Regions from separate parts of the Endozoicomonas sp. 4G genome, predicted to be linked through region 1. Evidence: predicted binding sites of a transcription regulator. Region 1 holds the regulator's gene; each other region holds the start of a gene.

Region 1 (6,591 bases):
AGTCATTGAGCAGGAGGTCAGGACTGAGAAAAAAGTTGAGAAGGACATTCCCGACTTTGCCGCCATCAAGGAAGTCGGAGAGAAGAAAAGCCAGTTCTTTGCCTACATGAAGCTCATGATTGACGAGGAGAATGAGCGTCTGGCAGGTATCCGTCAGAAAATTAAAAGCCTCAGGGAAAAGCCGGCTCTGCATGAAACGGAAGAACAGTGGTTGTTGGATACCGCCCAGGCGTTCAGAGTGGATAAAGCGCTTAAAGTCAGTGATGAGCTTTATAATGACCTGCTGAACAGGGTGGATGAGATTCCGGTATCCCTGGCTCTGGTGCAGGCGGCCAACGAGTCGGCCTGGGGAACTTCAAGGTTTGCCGTCGAAGCGAATAATTACTTTGGCCAGTGGTGTTTTACTCCGGGTTGCGGCGTGATTCCCGGTGAGCGCCCGGAAGGTGCGACTTACGAAGTCAGGAAGTTTTCTTCACCGGCTGAATCGGTTCGCTCGTATATGTTCAATCTCAATACCAGTCACCATTATGAGGGCTTAAGGGAGCTGCGTTCAAAAAGAAAGTTAGTAGGGCAGCCTGTTACGGGCCCGATATTGGCCCATGGGCTTTATGCTTACTCCTCGCGAGGGGTCGATTACGTGGAAGAGTTGATCGCCATGATCGAGAGTAATGATTTGCTGAAGTACGATTTGGCGGCACACGCTGACCAATATTAACCATACCTCCGTATTCAGACACCGGCAAAACGTCTGTTTTTGAATACGGAGGGGCATTCACAAGAAAGTTGTTGAATCCTTGTCAGAGGTTCACAATGTTCACCATTGCAGCCTGTTCGGGTTTTTCGTCTTCATCGTTTTCATCCCTGAAGGTCAGAGGCACATCCACCGGATCAAAAGCAGTGTCGCCATCTTCAACAGGCTGGCCATCCGCTGTCAGGTTCTTGAAATCAAACAGTGAGCTGTCCGCCAGGTGAGAAGGGGCGACATTTCTCAGGGCCCTGAACATACTCTCCATCCTGCCGGGGAAACGCTTGTCCCACTCGGTGAACATGGCCTTGATCGCCTGTCTCTGAAGATTTTCCTGAGAGCCACAAAGGTTGCAGGGAATAATCGGAAATGCCTTGAACTCAGAAAAGCGGATAATATCTTTTTCGCGGCAGAAGGCCAGGGGGCGTATCACCGTGTGCTGACCGTCATCACTGACCAGCTTGGGAGGCATGGCTTTCATCTTGCCAGCGTAAAACATATTCAGGAACAGGGTTTCCAGAATATCATCCCGGTGATGGCCCAGGGCAATTTTGGTGGCTTTCAGCTCGCCGGCTGTGCGGTACAGGATGCCACGGCGCAGGCGTGAGCAGAGTGCGCATGTGGTTTTGCCTTCAGGCACTTTCTCTTTGACAATGGAGTAGGTATCTTCTTCGACAATGCGATATTCAACATTCAGGCTTTCAAGGTACTCAGGCAGAACATGCTCAGGAAAGCCGGGTTGTTTCTGATCCAGGTTGACGGCAATAACGTCAAAATTGACCGGTGCGTAGGTCTTCAGATTCAGCAGGATATCCAGCAAGGTATAGCTGTCTTTCCCTCCTGACAGGCAGACCATGATGCGGTCACCGTCCTCTATCATGTTGTATTCGGCGATGGCCTGGCCAACCTCGCGTCTCAGGCGCTTCTGTAGCTTGTTGAAGTGGGTTTTTGCGCTTTTTGTCTGGCTTTGCATGTTGACTCTGTCTTGTCTCTCAAAGTACCCAACTTCATTTAAAGCCCGGGAAGGGGCGGTTAAACCGGGTGACTTACAACTTTGAATAATGGTAAAACGGGCCGTATCCCGAAAATTCAAGACATTATAATCCAAGGTTTCACGTCAGGCATCAGGGATAATGACAGTGAATATCTTTTCTCCCGAATTTCACCGGACTTGTTGTGAATGATCTGTCGAAATATGGGTAACAGTAGCTATGCTTAGCTGGTAAGCAATATGCGTAAGGACTCAGCATCCAATTGTTTACACACAGAATAATCGTTGATATTTATTCAGGGGATTTCCATGGCTGATTACGAGAAATTGAAAGTCTGGTTATTGTCTCGCAGAGAAGAGTTGAATATTCGTCTCGGAAACATCAGTAAAGATGTGACTCGCAGGGCCAGTGCCGATTGGTCAGAACAGGCGCAGGAGAGGGAGAATGACGAGGTGATTGATCAGCTGGGTAATGATGCCAGGGCCGAGCTTAACCTGGTTAACAAAGCACTGGATCGCATGAATCATGATGATTACGGTTTTTGTACCAGTTGTGGTGATGAAATAGTCGAAGCCCGCCTGGCTGCCATGCCTTATGCTGATCTTTGCATCAAGTGTGCAGAAAAGCGGGATCAGGCCAGCTGAAGCAATCAGGCCGTCTTCAGGCTTTCTGGTAATGATGCTTCCGTCTCAATAGAATCCGTGATTAAAACCTTGTAACTGTCCACAAAACTCTCGATGGGGCCAGGGTGGTGACGGTGGTAGTAATTGTGCCAGAGCTTGCCCAGGGCGTGGACATCATCCTGAGGCAGCTTGTGGATTGGCTTATCGGTTCGATAATAAATCATCCAGGCAATGGCGGTAGCGTAAGAGAGGTTGGTTGCTAACTCCAGGTGTGGGTGGGCCAGGAATTCTCTTTGGCTGGCCAGCCCCCGGACCAAGCTGGAAAGGTCGGATTTCTTCGCCAGATAATGATCCCAGATATTGCGATGCATTCTTGGTGAAATTTGATAGATACCCAGCGCCTGATGGTGTTCCTGCTTAAGATGGAAGCCAAGCCCGGATTCCCGGGCTGCGGTTCCCAACAGCAGGTTTTCTGCAGTGGGGCTCCACATTCTTAAATGCTTCAGGGTAGGACGAACAACGTAGTGGCGCAGTTCCTTTGCACAAATACCCATCAGGATTTCCCTTGCCTTAGAGCATTATTTTTCATTACAGGGATTATCGTAGCACCCAAAAAAATCTGAAGTACAGTAAAATTTTTACCGCTGAAACTTCAGATTATGAAAAGGGTTCGTGTGCTTACGGGGTAGAGATAATCTGTTCTATATCGACAGACTTCCCGCCCGCCAGCTGGCATAACTGAACCGGGTCGCGTATCTCAATTTCTTTGCCCACGGCCAGAATCAAACCGTTTTTCTGGAATCGGGTAAATACCCGGCTAACGGTTTCTACAGCCAGTCCCAGGTAGTTCCCCATTTCGTTGCGGGACATGGACAGCCGGAATGACTGAGATGAGAAGCCCCGGCGACGGAAACGGCTGGCCAGGTTGATCAGGAAGGTGGCAATCCTCTCATCAGCATTTTTCTTGGACAGTAGCATCATCATTTGCTGATCTTCCCGAATCTTCTTGCTCATCAGGCGCATCATATGACGACGCAATTCCGGGAATTGGTCGGATAGTACTTCCAGCTGCTCAAAAGGGATCTCACAGATCATGGTGGTTTCCATAGCCTGTGCAGAAACCGGGAAGACATCAGTATCCATACCACTCAAACCCAATATCTCGCTGGGAAGATAAAAAGAGGTAATCTGTTCTTCACCTTCATTGGTGGCGGTATAGGTTTTTATGGCTCCGGAGCGAACAGCGAAGACACTGGTGAACGGGTCTCCTTCCAGAAAAAGATACTCCCCCTTCTTGAGAGGGCGGCCTCGCTTGATGATGCGATCAAGCTGGTCAATGTCTTGTAGACTCAATGCCAGCGGCAGACAGAGAGAGCTAAGGCTACAGTCTCTACAGGCCACATGGCTAGGTTGTCGTACATTGGGCTTTGACGTCATTGAGTGGCCTCAAAGTCGTATTGGCGAAATCGTTGGCCATTCTATTGAAAATGTTATCAAAGTGTAAGTCTGTGCTTTCCGAGACTGAGGCGTAATTTCTTCATATCTAAGGCTTTTTCGGGAAATACTTACTCTGTCGCATTGGGTTTAAAGAAAAGGTGTCGATAACTGTTCTGAACACAATTTCGTAAATCAGGGAATTGACGCTATGAATCTGCTCAACTCAGTGACGGGAATGCTGTTTACACCCACCATGCAGGAGCCGGAACCCCGAACTTTTGAAGAACTCGTCGAAGCAGAGGGTCTGTCGTTTAATGATCTTACGTCGCAGGAAAAAAGCATCCTGATGGCCAGAAAGGCCGAGCTGGGGCTGGATAAACTCCGGGCATTAAAACTCGAAGAGGTTGAGTGCGCTGAGCTTGAAGAGGTGCATCGCACCCGGCTTCAAAAAAGTACGATTTGGAATAGCCGGAGAATCGCTGTCACCATAGCCAAGGGAACCGGGGTTCTGGTCGCTGGGGCTTTTGCCGCGGGGGCTGCTTCTGTTTCTATTCCAATGGCTGCCGGAGTGGCTGTGTGTTCGGGAGTAGGTTACCTGTTTTATCTTCGGACCCATGCCGGCGAGCTGGAAAGGCGTTCCAGGCAGCTGACTGATTTTGTCGTTACCCATGCACAACCCCAGAGAATCATTCGGGAACAGCTGGAGCTCAGAGAATCTGAGCGTGCAGAGGCTCTTGATAGAAGACTCCACCAGGCAGAAGCAGAGCTGGAGCGTGAGAGGCAACGAAAAGCAGAGCTCACCAGTCAGCTGGTTCCGGGAACATCGGACCTGGCTTCAGGGCAAGAACACTTTGAGGAGATGCAGTCTCGAATCGAACGACTCAGGGATGCTGAGCAACGGCAAAAACAGTTGGACGATGAGTTAAGAACACTCACTGAACGACACAGGACTGTTGATCTTGAGATAGCAAAAGTGGATCAAGAAGTTGAACAACTGAATGAGCTACGCAGGGACAAGCAAGATACTGAAAGCGAAGAAGCGCTTCGACTCGCCCAGGAACACGTTGAAGCACTTGAAAGTGAAGCCCGGACACTGACAGAAAAGATTAAAGAAAAAGATATTGAGCTTGAAACGCTGCATCGCCAGAAGAACCTTCAGGCTAATGAGATTCAGGCACTGATTCTGCAAAATAAAGCCGTTGAACGAGACACGGTTAAACCTTTGCAAAGAAGACTCAAGGCGGCCCAGCAGTTGCTGATGGAGGCAGAATCGGCACAGCAGCTGATTCAACGACAGCTGTTTCAAACCCAGCAGACCGTTCAATCTCTGGAAGCAGAAGTAACAGACAAAGCGGACACCCACAAAGTTGATTTGGAAAGTGCCATAGAAAGGGTTCAGTTTCTGGAGGATCAGCTGGGTGTTGCCATTCAAAATAAAGATAAAAACCATAAAGAATATCTGGCTGTTATTGATGAGCTAAATGCTGCACGTTCGCAGCTTGAAAGCCACCAGACGTTACAAAAAACGCTGGAAACTCAAATGCAGAAGGATCTGGAGACTCAGCAAATCCAGATAGATCGACTGCGGTCAGAACTGGAGCAACTGCAAAAAGAAAAAGTCCAGTTAATCAATAGCTCGGAAAAGGTCGCTTCCGAGAATCAGTCGTATCGGGAACAGGTTGATCTGCTCACCCAGCAAGAAGAGGAGGTCAGGGCGCGTTGGGTAGAAGCCCATCGGTCGTCTCAGCATCTTAAGGGTGTTGAAAAAGCATTGAAGGCTCAGGGGAAGCTGCTTGAAGAAACCAGGGGGCATTTACACAATGAGTCTTCTTCCAGAAAAGTGCTGGCAGCAGAACTCAATGGCTTGAAGCAGCGGGAAGCAACGGTTGCCAAAGAAAAAGCGTTGCTGGAGGTGGAGATCCAGCGTCTTCAGGATGAGAAAAAGACAGACCGGGCTGCGCTCGCCATGACGAAGGGGCAGCTTGAAGAGAAAAAGAATGAGCATGAACTGTTGCAGGAAAGTTATAACCGTCTTCAGGAGCAGGTCATTCAGGGTAAGTTTTCGAACCAGCAGTTGCGAACCGAACTGGATTGGGTGAAAGAAGAGATACTGCGTAGAAATACAGAAATCCAGAAAGTTCGTGACCTTCTGCAGAAGACCAAAAGCGTTTTGGAAAGCTCAAAGCAGAGGGTGCTTGACCTCAATGCCGAGCAAGAGGCCATTCGCAGTCAAGCCCTGCAGGGGACTGCGGTCAGTGCTATGACTCATGTGAATCAACTGAGCTCTGATTCAGTGAATACCAAAGAGCAACTAAGAACGGTCGAACGGCAAAAACATGATCTGGAGCAGCAGTTACAGAGCCTCAGCAGTATGAATCAGAAGCTGAGGACAGAAGCTGCACAGTTTAATAACAAACGGGGCCAGAAAAGAAAGGTCTGGCAACAGCAAATCAATCAGGCCAAATCTGTAGCTGAACAAAGCCAGATGCTTGCTAAAAGCTTACAGCAAGAGCTGATAAGCAGGAACGCTTCGGTTGATGAGATGAGTGACAGGCTCAGGCAAGTTGAAGAGGCGTTTGATCAGGTCTCAGAGCAGTTAAACATCCAAAAGCAGGAAGCCAATGCCGTATCCATTCAGCTGGAATCAAGCAAGATAGAGTCAGAGGCAAGAAAGCTGAAGCTGGAAGAAGTTGAGCGGTCCATAGCTAAACTGCAATTCAGTCTGGATTCCCTGACCGGCGAACTGGAAGTGCTCAGTTTAAAACCGGCAGGCACGGATAAAACGGTAGGCACG
Region 2 (6,591 bases), 230 kb from region 1:
CAAAATCGCAACACTGCGACCCAGTCGGGCAGCGATACTGCGAATGCGCTCTGCACGGATACGGTGATCATCTGCGTCACCGTGGGAGAAGTTCAGTCGAACAACGTTGACACCGGCTTCGATCAACTTGGTGAGCTGTTCTTCGGACTCTGTGGCAGGTCCAAGTGTGGCAACGATTTTTGTGCGTCTGAGCATGATATCCTCTCGCGAATTCGCCACGGATCGACCCAGCACGATGAAACTACTTGAACGGAGAGTCGACCGGGGCATAAATGCCATACGGCAGTTTGACAACAGTAGTCTTTAATTCAATCTTGAAAGCAACAAAAAGGAGAGTGTGTACCTGAGAAACCAGTCCGCCAATCTGAACCCATTATAGTTGGCCTGCTCATTTCTACATATTCGGAAGAGAAGTTAAGCTGTCGATGCTTAGCCAGCTCCCCATACACCTTCTTCTTTTTGCTGCCTGGAATGCCCTGCTGTGAAAGCATAGGCATCAATCTGAAAAGCCTCACATCAGCGAGGCTTTTCAATAACCTGAAATCAGGCGCTCAGCAGAGCTTTTGCGGTATCCAGCATACGGTTGGAGAAGCCCCACTCGTTGTCATACCAGGACATCACCTTCACCAGGTTACCCTGAACGCGAGTTTGGGTCGCATCAAAGCTGGAAGAGAATGGACTGTGGTTGAAGTCCATGGAAACCAGAGGCTCATAGTTCACGTGCAGAACCTTGCTCATCGCTTCAGAAGACTTGGCTGAAGTAGCAATGATTTCGTTGACTTCTTCAACAGTCGTCTCACGGCTGGCGACAAAGTTCAGGTCAACCAGAGATACGTTAACGGTAGGCACCCGAACCGCCATACCATCAAACTTGCCTTTCAGCTCAGGAACTACCAGACCCACGGCAGCAGCAGCACCAGTAGCGGTTGGAATCATGTTCTGTGCAGCAGCACGGGCCCGATACAAATCGCTGTGGTATACATCGCTGAGACGCTGGTCATTGGTGTAGGAGTGGATAGTGGTCATCAGGCCTTTTTCAATACCCAGGGCATCATTCAGAGGCTTGGCAACAGGAGCCAGACAGTTGGTGGTGCATGATGCGTTAGAGATAACGGTCATGTCAGCAGTCAGGGTGTCATGGTTAACACCGAAAACGATGGTGGCGTCTACTTCCTTGCCCGGAGCAGAGATAATAACCTTCTTGGCACCCGCATTCAGATGGGGTTTGCAGGCTTCCTTGGAACGGAATACACCGGTGCATTCAAAGACAACGTCAACACCCAGGCTAGCCCAGGGCAGGTTGGACGGATCACGCTCAGAGAATGTCTTGATTTCGTCACCGTTAACAAACAGTGCACCTTCACCTTCTTCAACTTGAGCGTCGAAGCGACCGTGTACGGTGTCGTACTTGGTCAGGTGAGTATTGATTTTCGTATCACCCAGGTCATTAATAGCAACAATCTGGAATTCTTCGCGACGACCGGCTTCGTAGAGCGCACGCAGAACGTTGCGACCGATACGACCATAGCCATTGATTGCGATTTTGATCATGACAACTCCAATACTCTTAGTCACAGCGGGACAGCCCGCTACTTCATTAGTAAATAGGATTCTCAGTGTGAATTCAGCTTCGTGAAAATACCTAAACTCCCTGCTATACAAGGGATCACAGGCTTTTTCAAAAAACGACAGAAATTATATTTCTGCCCAACACACTGTCACACCAAAGGACACTCTTATTCAGGAAACACGACAAAAGTTATCCCTGTTGAACCATCAGGGGTTGACACAGGATTGGAACGACGTTACAAATATGCTCAACAAAACACACAAAGTCGCACGCTTGCAAACATCACCCTCCACCAATCCTTCTGAAGGTTCGTTGTGTATCTATCAAAGAGTACACAAGCAGCGGGGTTTCTTCATACAGACGGCCATCTGAAGAGGAAACCGAGCCTGTTCTAACAGGTAACAACGCCTGACAATCTGATCTGCCGTTGCGCGTTACCTGACTGCTACCCACTCAACCTATCCGAAAACACGTATCAGTAATGCTTTGTGGATAGCACCGTCCCGATGCATTCGTTGAAACACACCCGGTACGTGATACTCGCTAGAGAATACCCGCAACTGTTTTAGTATTACAGGCATTTTTTCACCAGAAAACGACTCGTCAGAGGACGACCTAATTACTTTCTGATTCATTGCGAAAGACAGCTCTGCTAAAGGCTGGGCTAGAAAAGAACTTATTTCAGTGTCACGATAAACTCTGCCAGGTGCTGCACAGCCTTCTCAGCGCCCTCACCTTCGCCAATGATGGTCACTGTCGAGCCTTGAGTCAGGCCCAGGGTCTGGAGCTTGAACAGGCTTTTGGCACTGGCCTGTTTGCCACCGGCCTCCAGCTTGATATCACACTCAAAAGTCTTGGCTTCTTTGACGAACTGAGCAGCCGGACGAGTATGAAGGCCATTCTCAGCAGTGATTACAACATCTTTCTTAAACATATTCGGTCTCTCTGTAACTTGAGCACCTGCCAGGCAGTAAGAGGCTGGACAGACCTGACTCTGAAACGGATGCGCCAGAGTAAAGATACGCCTGACTGCTTTAATTCAGAAGCCCGGCCTGAATGTCAAAACAAAAGCCGACAGGAAATATTGATGAACCCAGTCATTTGGCGGTAGGTAAACCCCACACTATGACCGAAGAATCGAACAGCCCTGACCAAAAAGCTATCCGGATTTTCCACTAAACCACCTTGCAGGGGAAGAAAATCAGAAGCTTCTTTACGCCAGGGCAAAATAGCCAGTGTTAACGCGCCATTTTAGCGTTTATTTCACCGGCAATGATTTCAGCCTGAGGGCCGAGAATTACCTGCAGGTTATTTTCACCCAGCCTCACCACACCTTTAGCACCCATGGCTTTCAGACCGGCTTCATCAATCAGGTTACGGTTAGCCAGAGTCAGGCGCAGTCGGGTAATACAGGCTTCAACAGAGGTCAGGTTGGCCTCACCACCCAGCAGTTCGATATAACGCAGGGCGCGTTCTGAACCATTGGCAGCTTCAGATGCTACGGTAACGGGCTCTTCATCTTCACGACCCGGTGTCTTCAGGTTGAAAACCTTGATGGTAAAATAGAACACACAGAAGTAAATAACAGAGAATGTCAGACCAATGAATACCAGCGTCACAGGCTTGGTAGCCAGACCCCAGTTCAGCACCAGATCCAGCGCACCGGCGGAGAAGCCAAAGCCGTGCAGCACACCAAAAATATTGGTGATCACCAGAGACAGTCCAGTCAGTACTGCGTGAACAGCGTAGAGACCAGGCGCCAGGAATACAAACAGGAACTCCAGAGGCTCAGTAACACCGGTCAGGAAGGCGGTAGCACCGACAGACAGCAGCACACCACCAACACGGGCACGGTTTTCTTTAGGCGCAGCCAGATACATAGCCAGTGCACCCGCAGGCAGACCGAACATCATGACCGGGTAGAAACCTGCCATGAAAGTACCGGCAGTGGGGTCACCAGCAAAGAAACGCGGCAGATCGCCGGTTACCACCTCACCGGCGGCATTGGTAAATTCACCAAAACCAAACCAGAACACAGAGTTCACAACATGGTGCAGACCTACTGGAATCAGACCGCGGTTCAGTACCCCATAGGCAAACTGTCCAACAGAGCCAGATTCGGAGATACCCATAGCAAAGGCATCAATCGCAGACTGAATGACCGGCCATACGTAACCTGCCGCCACAGAGACCGCCAGGGCAATCAGACCGGTCATGATCGGCACCAGACGCTTGCCACCGAAAAACGCCAGGTAGGGAGGCAAAGCCACCGCATGGAAGCGATTGTAACTATGACCAGCAATAATACCGGCGATAATGCCACCAAAAAATGACATATCAATATCAGCATTGATGGTCTTGGCGCCGGCAGTCAGCACAAAATAGCCAACAGCACCCGCCAGCACCGCTGCACCAGCGTCGTCTTTTGACAGACCCGTAGCAATACCCATGGCAAACAGCAACGGCAGGTTACTGAAAATAGCGTTACCCGCTTCTGCTACAAATTTAATATCCAGCAGATCGGGCTGCCCCAGACGCAGCAATATTGCCGCAATAGGCAGAGTAGCGATGGGCAGCATCAACGCCTTACCCAATCTCTGCATATAGCCAAGAATGTTCAAAATAGTCACCCCTTAAATATGAATGTCACTCCACAAACCTCAATCAAAACTCCGCCGAACTCAATCAGACAGACCCGTGACGGGCAGTGTGAAATTTGGGAGGAATGTAACCGGTTACAGGGGTCCGGTTCAACCGCATTGTGAGGATTTCGTAAAGAGATTAACCAGTTATTGACCCAGAGCAAAAAAACACACAGAACCAGCAGGAGGCAACAGAACCCCCTTACAAACACAAAAGTGCGCCGACAACCCAGATTGTCAGCGCACAGTTTTAGCGGCTAAAAACAAGATCACTCGCCGTAATAAGCCTTCTTCAACAACCCTTCCAGCTCAGAGACCAGGGGCATTCTTGGGTTAGCCGTGGTGCACTGATCTTCAAAAGCATGATCAGCCAGCATTTTGACTTTTTCCATAAACCCTTTTTCAGAAATACCCAGCTCTTTAAGGGATAAAGGCATCCCCACCTGCGTCATCAACTGACGCACCGCATTGGCCAGGGATTTAACCCCTTCTTCCGCCGTTTTGCAGGGCAGGTCCAGCGCCTTGGACACTTCGGCATACTTCTCATGGGCAATGTAATGATCGTATTTCGGGAATGAAGCCACCTTGGATGGATTCGGGCATCCGTTGTACTCAATCACGTGGGGCAGCAGGAGCGCATTAGCTAATCCATGGGGAACATTGAACTCGTGACCTAATTTATGAGCCATAGAGTGGTTAATGCCCAGGAACGCATTAGCAAAGGCCATACCGGCGATACAGGAGGCATTATGCATCTTTTCCCTGGCCACTTTGTCCGCTTCTTCATAGGACTTGGGCAGATATTTAAAGACCATTTGAACCGCTTTCATCGCCAGTGCGTCGGTGTAATCAGACGCCATCACAGAGACATAAGCCTCCAGTGCGTGAGTCAGCACATCCAGACCGGTGTCGGCAGTCACTTTTTTAGGCACGGTCAGCACCAGGTTGGGATCCAGAATCGCCACATCCGGTGTTAACTCATAGTCCGCCAGAGGATACTTGATGCCTTTCTCTTTATCGGTAATAACGGCAAAAGACGTCACTTCAGAGCCGGTTCCGGAAGTCGTAGGAATCGCCACCAGCCTGGCTTTCTTACCCAGTTTCGGGAACTTGTAGACCCGTTTGCGGATATCGAAGAACTTCTGGGCCATACCGGCAAAGTCTGCTTCTGGCTGCTCATAGAACAGCCACATGCCTTTGGCTGCATCAATGGGTGAGCCGCCACCCAGGGCAATCACCACATCCGGATTGAAACGCGCCATATCCTCAGCACCGGCACGAATCGTTGCCAGGCTCGGATCAGCCTCAACCTGGTTAAACACTCTCATCTGCACCGGCACCGGGCGCTTTCTCAGGTGGTACTGAACCTTTTCCACATAACCCAGACTCTGAATCACTTCGTCTGTCACAATAAATACACGAGAAATGTCGGGCATTTTCTCGAGGTACTGGAGCGAGTTGGCTTCGAAATAGATTTTCCTGGGCACCTTGAACCACTGCATATTAACCCGACGCTTGGCAACACGCTTGAGGTTGATCAGGTTAACAGCAGAAACATTGGACGTTGTACTGTTACCCCCGTAGGTGCCACAACCCAGAGTCAGGGAAGGCATGTTGGTGTTATAGATATCACCAATAGCGCCATGGGTGCTTGGCGAGTTAATGATGATACGACCGGCCTTCATCGCCAGAGAGAACTGATCAACCACTTCATCACTCAGGGAGTGCAGAACCGCGGAATGCCCGAGACCGCCAAAGTTCAGCATCTGATCAGCCAGCTCAATGGCATGTCGGGTATCTCTGGCCTTGAGAAAGCCCAGCACCGGAGAGAGCTTCTCACGGGACAGAGGAAACTCCGGCCCAACCCCTTCAATCTCAGCCGCCAGCACCCTGGTCTCTTCCGGCACGGTAATACCGGCCAGCGCCGCAATATCGGCGGGCTTCATACCCACAATCTTACTGTTGACATGACCATCAATAATGACCACCTCAGCCAGACAATCGGTCTCCTTAGGAGATGTGAAATAGACATTCAGCCGCTTCATTTCTTCCTTGAAAGACGCGTAAACTTCGTCGTGTACTATGGCAGCCTGCTCGGAGGCACAGATCATGCCGTTATCAAAACTCTTGGACAGCACCAGATCATTGGCGGCCTGCTTGATATTGGCAGTGCGATCAATAACACAAGGCACATTACCCGGCCCCACACCCAGGGCCGGCTTGCCAGAGGAATAGGCGGCCCGAACCATACCTGAACCACCGGTTGCAAGAATGACTGAGATCTCGGGATGCGTCATCAGCTTTTGCGTGGCCTCCAGCGATGGCTGCTCTACCCAGAGCACACAATCTTCCGGCGCACCTGCTTCAATGGCGGCGTCG
Region 3 (6,591 bases), 620 kb from region 1:
GGGGGCAGTGATAAACTGGCGAGGCAGACAGTAGGATCGAGCAAAGGGTGCTGGCGAATAAGCCGGAGTCCTGAGCAGCACATAGCACTGCCGAAGAGTTGGTTCGATGAATTAGGTTTGATTAGATTATTGGCTGCTTAACTGACCGAAAAGCCCGGTACGGATCCGTAAGCTGGGTGTTGTGGGAGGAGCTTAACTGTGAGGCTACGCCCTATCCCGATCTACACCCGAAAACGGGCTCTTCAACTTGAGATGTCGTATGCGTTCAGCATGGGAGCCATTGTTTTGCCATACGTGGGGACTAGCCAAAAAGCCTTAAAAATAGAACAGATTTAAACGTTCTCAACAATCAAGACCTGACCATTTTTCTCAAACCGCCCAATCAACCAAGCCAACAACCCTGTCATCTTCATCAGTCGCAACAAGGCATTTTATATGACTAGCTTTCATAGCATCTTCAGCCTCAGAAAGCATTGCATTCTCGGTTATGCAAACAGGATTCTCACTCATTAAATCATTGGCCTTCAAACCAAGAATATTATCATGGCTAGTCATATAACGGCGCAAATCACCATCTGTTATAACACCAGCCAGATTGTTATTGTCATCCATAACAATAGCCATGCCAGACCGGGTTTCAGTCATCGTTAAAATAACATCGTGCATTGGAGTAGATATCGTCACTAAGGGTAAACGATCTTTTTCCATGACATCTTTTACACGAGTCAGAAGTCGTCGACCCAGGCTACCCCCAGGATGGAATTTTGCAAAGTCGTGCGGTTGGAAATCACGAGCTTTAATCAGGGCGACGGCCAGCGCATCACCAATAGCGATTGCTACAGTGGTTGAAGTGGTGGGTGCCAGATTGTTTGGGCAAACTTCTTCTTTTACAGAACCGTTCAACACAACGTCAGCATTTTTTGCCAGTGTTGAATCCATGCCACCGGTAATTGCGATGATCTTGGTACCAAAGCTTTTCAGTGAAGGAATCAGCTTCAGCACTTCATCTGTTTCACCGCTGTATGAAATTAAAACAATAGCATCGGCTCTTTCATCAAAACGAATCATGCCCAAGTCGCCATGGAACGCTTCACCAGGATGCATGAAAAAGCTCATGGTGCCTGTAGAGGCCAGTGTTGCAGCTATCTTCTTTCCGATCAGGCCTGATTTGCCCATGCCAGAAATGATAACCCGGCCTTTGCAGGCAAGCATTAACTGAACAGCTTGCTCAAAAGAATCATCAACGCGCTCACTCAATGTTAAAAGGGCATTACCTTGTTCATGCAGGGCATTGGCCATTATTTGGCGCATATCAATAGTCATTATTTTTCAAACCTTTTCCTCGTTCCCACGCACTGCGTGGGAATGCATACGTGTGCCGAGCATGTCACACAGCTTGGGGGTGAAAGTCCCCTGTCCAGCCAGATGAGGGCGAAGGACTAGTGAAGCACAAGGTTTGTATCGTGAGATGCAGGCTGAAGGCAGTGTGGAGCAAAACCGCGAGCCGACGAACAGAAATCAGATATGAGGCTGTTTGCGTGAGGACGAGTCAGCGTATGATGACGAAGTCCATACTCATCCGGACATTCAGGCAGTAGATCTGGCGGTTGTGCGGCGAAGGCGGTGTGACTTACCTCGGGAGGTCTGTGTGGTGTCTGATATTTCGGACTGAGGTCATCGTAAGGTGACTTGACCGCCACACAGAAGTCAGCAGATGGCATAGTAGCTGGCGTATGTCAGTGAAGGCCTGAACGGTACAGAGTGGTGAGTAGTTTCTGTTATTCGATACACTGGACGCAGACAAATCCAGCAAACACTGGAACTCATGCCAAGTGGTCACGGCGGAACCGGAGGCTGCAAGGCTATGAGAGCTGAGGTCGTGTCGGTATCACAGGATTACGAAAGCCCGGCGGGTGGTACTAGACTGATGGAGCGTATCGCCAACCCCAATAATTTAACAAGAGCCTTTCAGCGAGTTAAACGCAATAAAGGCGCAGCAGGGATCGACCGTATGACAGTGGAAGGGTTGTACACCCATCTACAAGAACATGGTCATGAACTGCGACAATGTCTTTTGCAGGGAGAATGGCGTCCTGCTCCCGTAAGGCGAGTACTGATTCCCAAACCGGACGGAGGAGAAAGGCAGTTGGGTATACCAATCGCCTTAGACCGAATGGTGCAGCAAGCGATACAGCAAGTATTGCAGGCCGAGTGGGAACTAAGGTTCTCATCTTTCAGTTACGGGTTCAGGCCGAACCGGTCAGCTCATCAGGCGATTAATCAGGCTCAGTCGTATATCCGAGAAGGATATAACTGGGTTGTGGACATTGACCTGTCGAAATTCTTCGATCGGGTTAACCATGATCGACTGATGGCAAAACTGGCAGTTCACACAGATGACAAGGATGTATTACGTTTAATTCGACGATTCCTACAGTCCGGAGTGATGGAGAACGGGCTGGTAAAACCGCAGACGGAAGGAGTGCCTCAGGGAGGGCCGCTCTCACCTGTGTTGTCTAACATCGTACTGGATGAACTCGATAAAGAGTTAGAAAAGCGTGATTTACGATTTGTACGTTACGCTGATGACTGTCGGGTGTTTGTGCGAAGCAAGAAAGCAGGCGAGAGAGTGATGGCAAGTTTGACTCGTTACATCGAAAGTAAGCTGAAGCTGAAAGTCAACGTTGCGAAAAGTGCAGTTGACAAGGCATGGAGGCGGGCGTTCCTGGGATACAGCTTTACCAGAGATGGCAGGAAGAAGCTGGCAGATAAAACCTGCAAGCGGTTCAGGGACAAGGTCAAACAACTAACCCGCAAAGGCGGGCGGTCACTGGAGCAGAGATTGGAGTCTCTGAATCGCTATTTACGGGGCTGGAAGAACTACTTTCGAGAAGTTGAAACCCGTTCGGAGTTTGAAAACTTTGACTGCTGGATCAGGCGACGATTGAGAAGTTTGCTCTGGTATCAATGGAAGAAAAGTCCGAAGCGATATGCGGAGCTAAGAAGGCGAGGAGTCAGTGAAGAGCTGACGAGGCAGACAGTAGGATCGAGCAAAGGGTACTGGCGGATAAGCCGGAGTCCTGCGCTGCACTTAGCATTGCCGAATAGTTGGTTCGATGAATTAGGTTTGATTAGATTATTGGCTGCTTAACTGACCGAAACGCCCAGTACGGACCCGTATGCTGGGTGTTGTGGGAGGAGCGTAGCTGTGAGGCTACGCCCTATCCCGATCTCACCCAACAAACTATTACGTCACTTCAATGAGTCTGATGTGAACAATCTACGTTCATTCTGAACGGGCTTTGGTTGATCAGCGTCAATATTTCAGTAATTACGATATTAATCATCCGTATTGTAAATTGAAATTATTCTCATTTAGGCCTAATCTTTCCCCTGTTTTCCAATCTGTTGTTGTCGATTCATAAACTGCCTCAGGTTGCCTTTTTCACCACATCCCCGGATGTATCTGGAAGTACTCTTTATCCGACACTGCCTGTTTCGGTAGAAGAGTCAGGAGATTGCGATGACCACCACTCTGGAGGATCTTCGGACAGGAGATAAGGCTCAGATTTCTGCTTTCAGGGGAGCTGCCTCTGCTTATCGTCGTAAGCTTCTGGCCATGGGACTCACGCCCGGAACCTGCTTCAGAGTATGCAGGGTAGCGCCTTTGGGCGATCCTATTCAGCTTCAGGTTCGCGGATTTCAACTCAGTCTGCGTCGTCATGAAGCGGCAGTCATCGAAGTGATCCGCCAATGAATAAACATGTATTTGCGATTGTCGGCAACCCTAATTGCGGCAAAACTACCGTATTCAACAGTCTCACAGGTGCCAGTCAGCATGTCGGTAACTGGCCCGGTGTTACCGTAGAAAAGCGTGGTGGTTGCTATCAGCATAAAAATCAGTCCATTGAAGTGGTTGACCTGCCGGGTACCTATTGCCTGGATGTGGTCAATGATCAGGTGTCGATGGATGAACGCATTGCCCGTGATTTTATTCTTGCCCGTGAAGCTCAGCTGATCGTCAACGTTGTCGATGCTGCCAATATTGAGCGTAACCTGTATCTGACCACGCAGCTGCTGGACATGGGTCTGCCCGTCATTGTTGTTCTCAATATGATGGATGTTGCCAGAGACAAAGGTCTCAGGATCAATGCTGAAAAGCTGTCCAAACAGCTCAGTTGTCCTGTTCATACTATGGTGGCCGCCAGGGACAAAGGCACCGAAGGGCTTAAAGATCTTATTAATCAAAGCCTTCTTCATGGCATTGAGCCAGCTCAACCACAATCTCTGGGGACACATCTGGAGGAGGCTGTTGCTTTCCTGCAGGAGCCTTTTGCCAGTGAGCTTGAAGACCCCTCAACCGCACGCTGGGTAGCACTTAAATTATTGGAAGGTGAGGCTGATTTTGTCGGTCAGGTTGCTCAGGATTTAGTCGACAGAGCGACAGAGGCACGATCCCGGCTTGAAGCCGCCTACGATGCAGAGATGGATATCCTGGTGGCTAATGGTCGCTATGAAACCATCAGTCTCATCGTACAGGATACCGTCAAAACGTCAGGTGCTGTGAGTCATAGTCTCACTGAGCGTATTGACAGCATTGTCCTGAATCGACTCATGGGTTTGCCGATTTTCTTCGGGATCATGTATCTGATGTTTATGTTCTCAGTGAACCTAGGCAGTACTTTTATAGATTTTTTCGACATTCTGTCAGGTACTGTTTTTGTCGATGGTGTCAGCCATCTGCTGGCAAGTATCGGTGCGCCGGGCTGGATTGATGCCCTGCTGGCAAAGGGGGTCGGTGGGGGTATTCAAACGGTCTCTACCTTTATACCGGTCATTGCGTTTCTGTTCCTGTTTCTCTCAGTACTGGAAGATTCAGGTTATATGGCCAGGGCCGCTTTTGTCATGGACAGGGCACTGCGTTTCCTGGGTCTGCCCGGAAAAGCCTTTGTGCCTATGCTGGTTGGGTTTGGTTGTAACGTACCGGCTATCATGGCGACCCGGACGCTGGAAAATCATCAGGACCGGATGTTGACCATGGCTATGGCTCCTTTTATGTCCTGCGGTGCCCGTCTTCCTGTTTATGCCTTGTTTGCTGCGGCCTTCTTTCCTGGTTTTGGTCAGAATGTAGTCTTTACACTTTATCTGACGGGGATTCTGGCTGCGGTCATGACGGGATTGATGTTGAAGAAATGTCTATTCAGTGGTGAAGTGACGCCATTTGTCATGGAGTTGCCTGACTATCACAGGCCATCGGTCAAGCATGTGCTGCTCAGAACCTGGACCCGACTGAAAGCATTCTTGTTCAGGGCAGGTAAAGCCATCGTCATCGTGGTGGTGATACTGAATACTCTGAACTCCCTGGGAACCGATGGCACTTTTGGTCATGAAGACACCCGGTCATCGGTGCTCAGTAAAATGGGTCAGACGATCACACCTGCCTTTGCTCCCATGGGCATGTCTGAAGATAACTGGCCAGCCGCTGTCGGTCTGTTCACAGGTATTCTGGCTAAAGAGGCAGTGGTTGGCACGCTTAACTCTATGTACACCGCCATCGCCGATCAAGAGAATGGTGCCGTGGCTCAGGGCCATGACTTTGACTTTATGTCAGGTGTTAAGGAAGCTTTGGCCACCATTCCTGCCAATCTTTCAGACGCTGTATCGTCGTTTGCCGACCCTCTTGGTCTGAGTGTGGGCGATTTGAGTGATCTTGAATCCGTAGCAAAAGATCAGGAAGTGACAGTCACCACCTTCGGTGTCATGCAAAGACTGTTCACCACTGATGCGGCTGTTGTCGCTTATCTCTTGATGATCCTGCTCTATACACCTTGTGTTGCCGCACTGGGTGCCATTTACCGGGAATCAGGTCTGCGCTGGACATGCTTTGTAGCAGGCTGGACTTTCTTTATGGGATATTCAGTGGCTACTCTCTACTACCAGCTGTCCCGGATTAGTATTCAACCGGTAACAACATTGGGCTGGCTATCCACCATTACGGTAGCCATGGTCGTCATGTTTGCGCTGCTCAGGAGAGCAGGGCAGAGAATGGTATTTTCTTCCGGTGATATGCCGTCGGAAACAGCCGGAATCTCAAAAGGGTGTCATTGATGTTGCTATCCATCAGAGACTTTCTGGCAGAAAAAGGGGTCTGCACCCTGGCCGAGGTGAGTCAGCATTTTCAAGTTGATCCTGAAGCCATGAAAGGCATGCTCGGTCATTGGGTCAGAAAGGGAAAGCTGGTTGAGGAACGGTCAGGCTGCAAACAAGGGTGTGTCAGTTGTAAACCTGAGCAGTTGATTGTCTATCGTTGGCTGAACCCGGACCAGTATGACTTGATTCCTGTTTGCATTCACAGTGAGTAGCTTTTTATTCTTTACGGGCATTTTATTGGCTATGGGCATCTGTATCGATAAACCGGACTGCGATATAAATCCTTGGCCTTGTTTATGCTCTCAGGCTCCCACCCCGGTAGCCTGAAGGTATGGCTGACGATGTAACAGCCTTTCTTAAGTTTCAGCTTGAATACTTTTGATAATGTTTCCATGGCGCCCGGATAGAGATAGCACACCACCAGTCCGGCTTCTTCCCATT

The links. The regulator FNR, encoded in region 1, switches genes on or off when oxygen is low (the NO sensors DNR and NnrR bind a similar motif). The targets are predictions, from matches to a motif close to TTGATNTANATCAA.
Region 2: nagE (N-acetylglucosamine-specific PTS transporter subunit IIBC) is a predicted target of FNR. The motif match lies at 4,363-4,376, and genes of this name have one in related genera.
Region 3: K7B67_RS07735 (FeoA family protein) is a predicted target of FNR. The motif match lies at 3,307-3,320, and genes of this name have one in related genera.

Annotation. Positions count from the first base shown of each region.
Region 1 covers NZ_CP082909.1:1,342,977-1,349,567, forward strand. Annotated here, with positions in the region: gene K7B67_RS04975 (glucosaminidase domain-containing protein) at 1-715, shown strand, start outside; gene ttcA (tRNA 2-thiocytidine(32) synthetase TtcA) at 798-1,718, opposite strand; gene K7B67_RS04985 (TraR/DksA family transcriptional regulator) at 2,046-2,381, shown strand; gene K7B67_RS04990 (hypothetical protein) at 2,387-2,914, opposite strand; gene fnr (fumarate/nitrate reduction transcriptional regulator Fnr) at 3,039-3,797, opposite strand; gene K7B67_RS05000 (hypothetical protein) at 4,006-6,591, shown strand, end outside.
Region 2 covers NZ_CP082909.1:1,116,899-1,123,489, reverse strand. Annotated here, with positions in the region: gene pyk (pyruvate kinase) at 1-195, opposite strand, end outside; gene gap (type I glyceraldehyde-3-phosphate dehydrogenase) at 544-1,551, opposite strand; gene K7B67_RS04125 (HPr family phosphocarrier protein) at 2,247-2,504, opposite strand; gene nagE (N-acetylglucosamine-specific PTS transporter subunit IIBC) at 2,809-4,191, opposite strand; gene adhE (bifunctional acetaldehyde-CoA/alcohol dehydrogenase) at 4,482-6,591, opposite strand, start outside.
Region 3 covers NZ_CP082909.1:1,963,969-1,970,559, forward strand. Annotated here, with positions in the region: gene K7B67_RS07720 (group II intron maturase-specific domain-containing protein) at 1-141, shown strand, start outside; gene K7B67_RS07725 (KpsF/GutQ family sugar-phosphate isomerase) at 370-1,323, opposite strand; gene ltrA (group II intron reverse transcriptase/maturase) at 1,826-3,151, shown strand; gene K7B67_RS07735 (FeoA family protein) at 3,524-3,757, shown strand; gene feoB (Fe(2+) transporter permease subunit FeoB) at 3,754-6,108, shown strand; gene K7B67_RS07745 (FeoC-like transcriptional regulator) at 6,111-6,362, shown strand; gene K7B67_RS07750 (methyltransferase) at 6,392-6,591, opposite strand, start outside.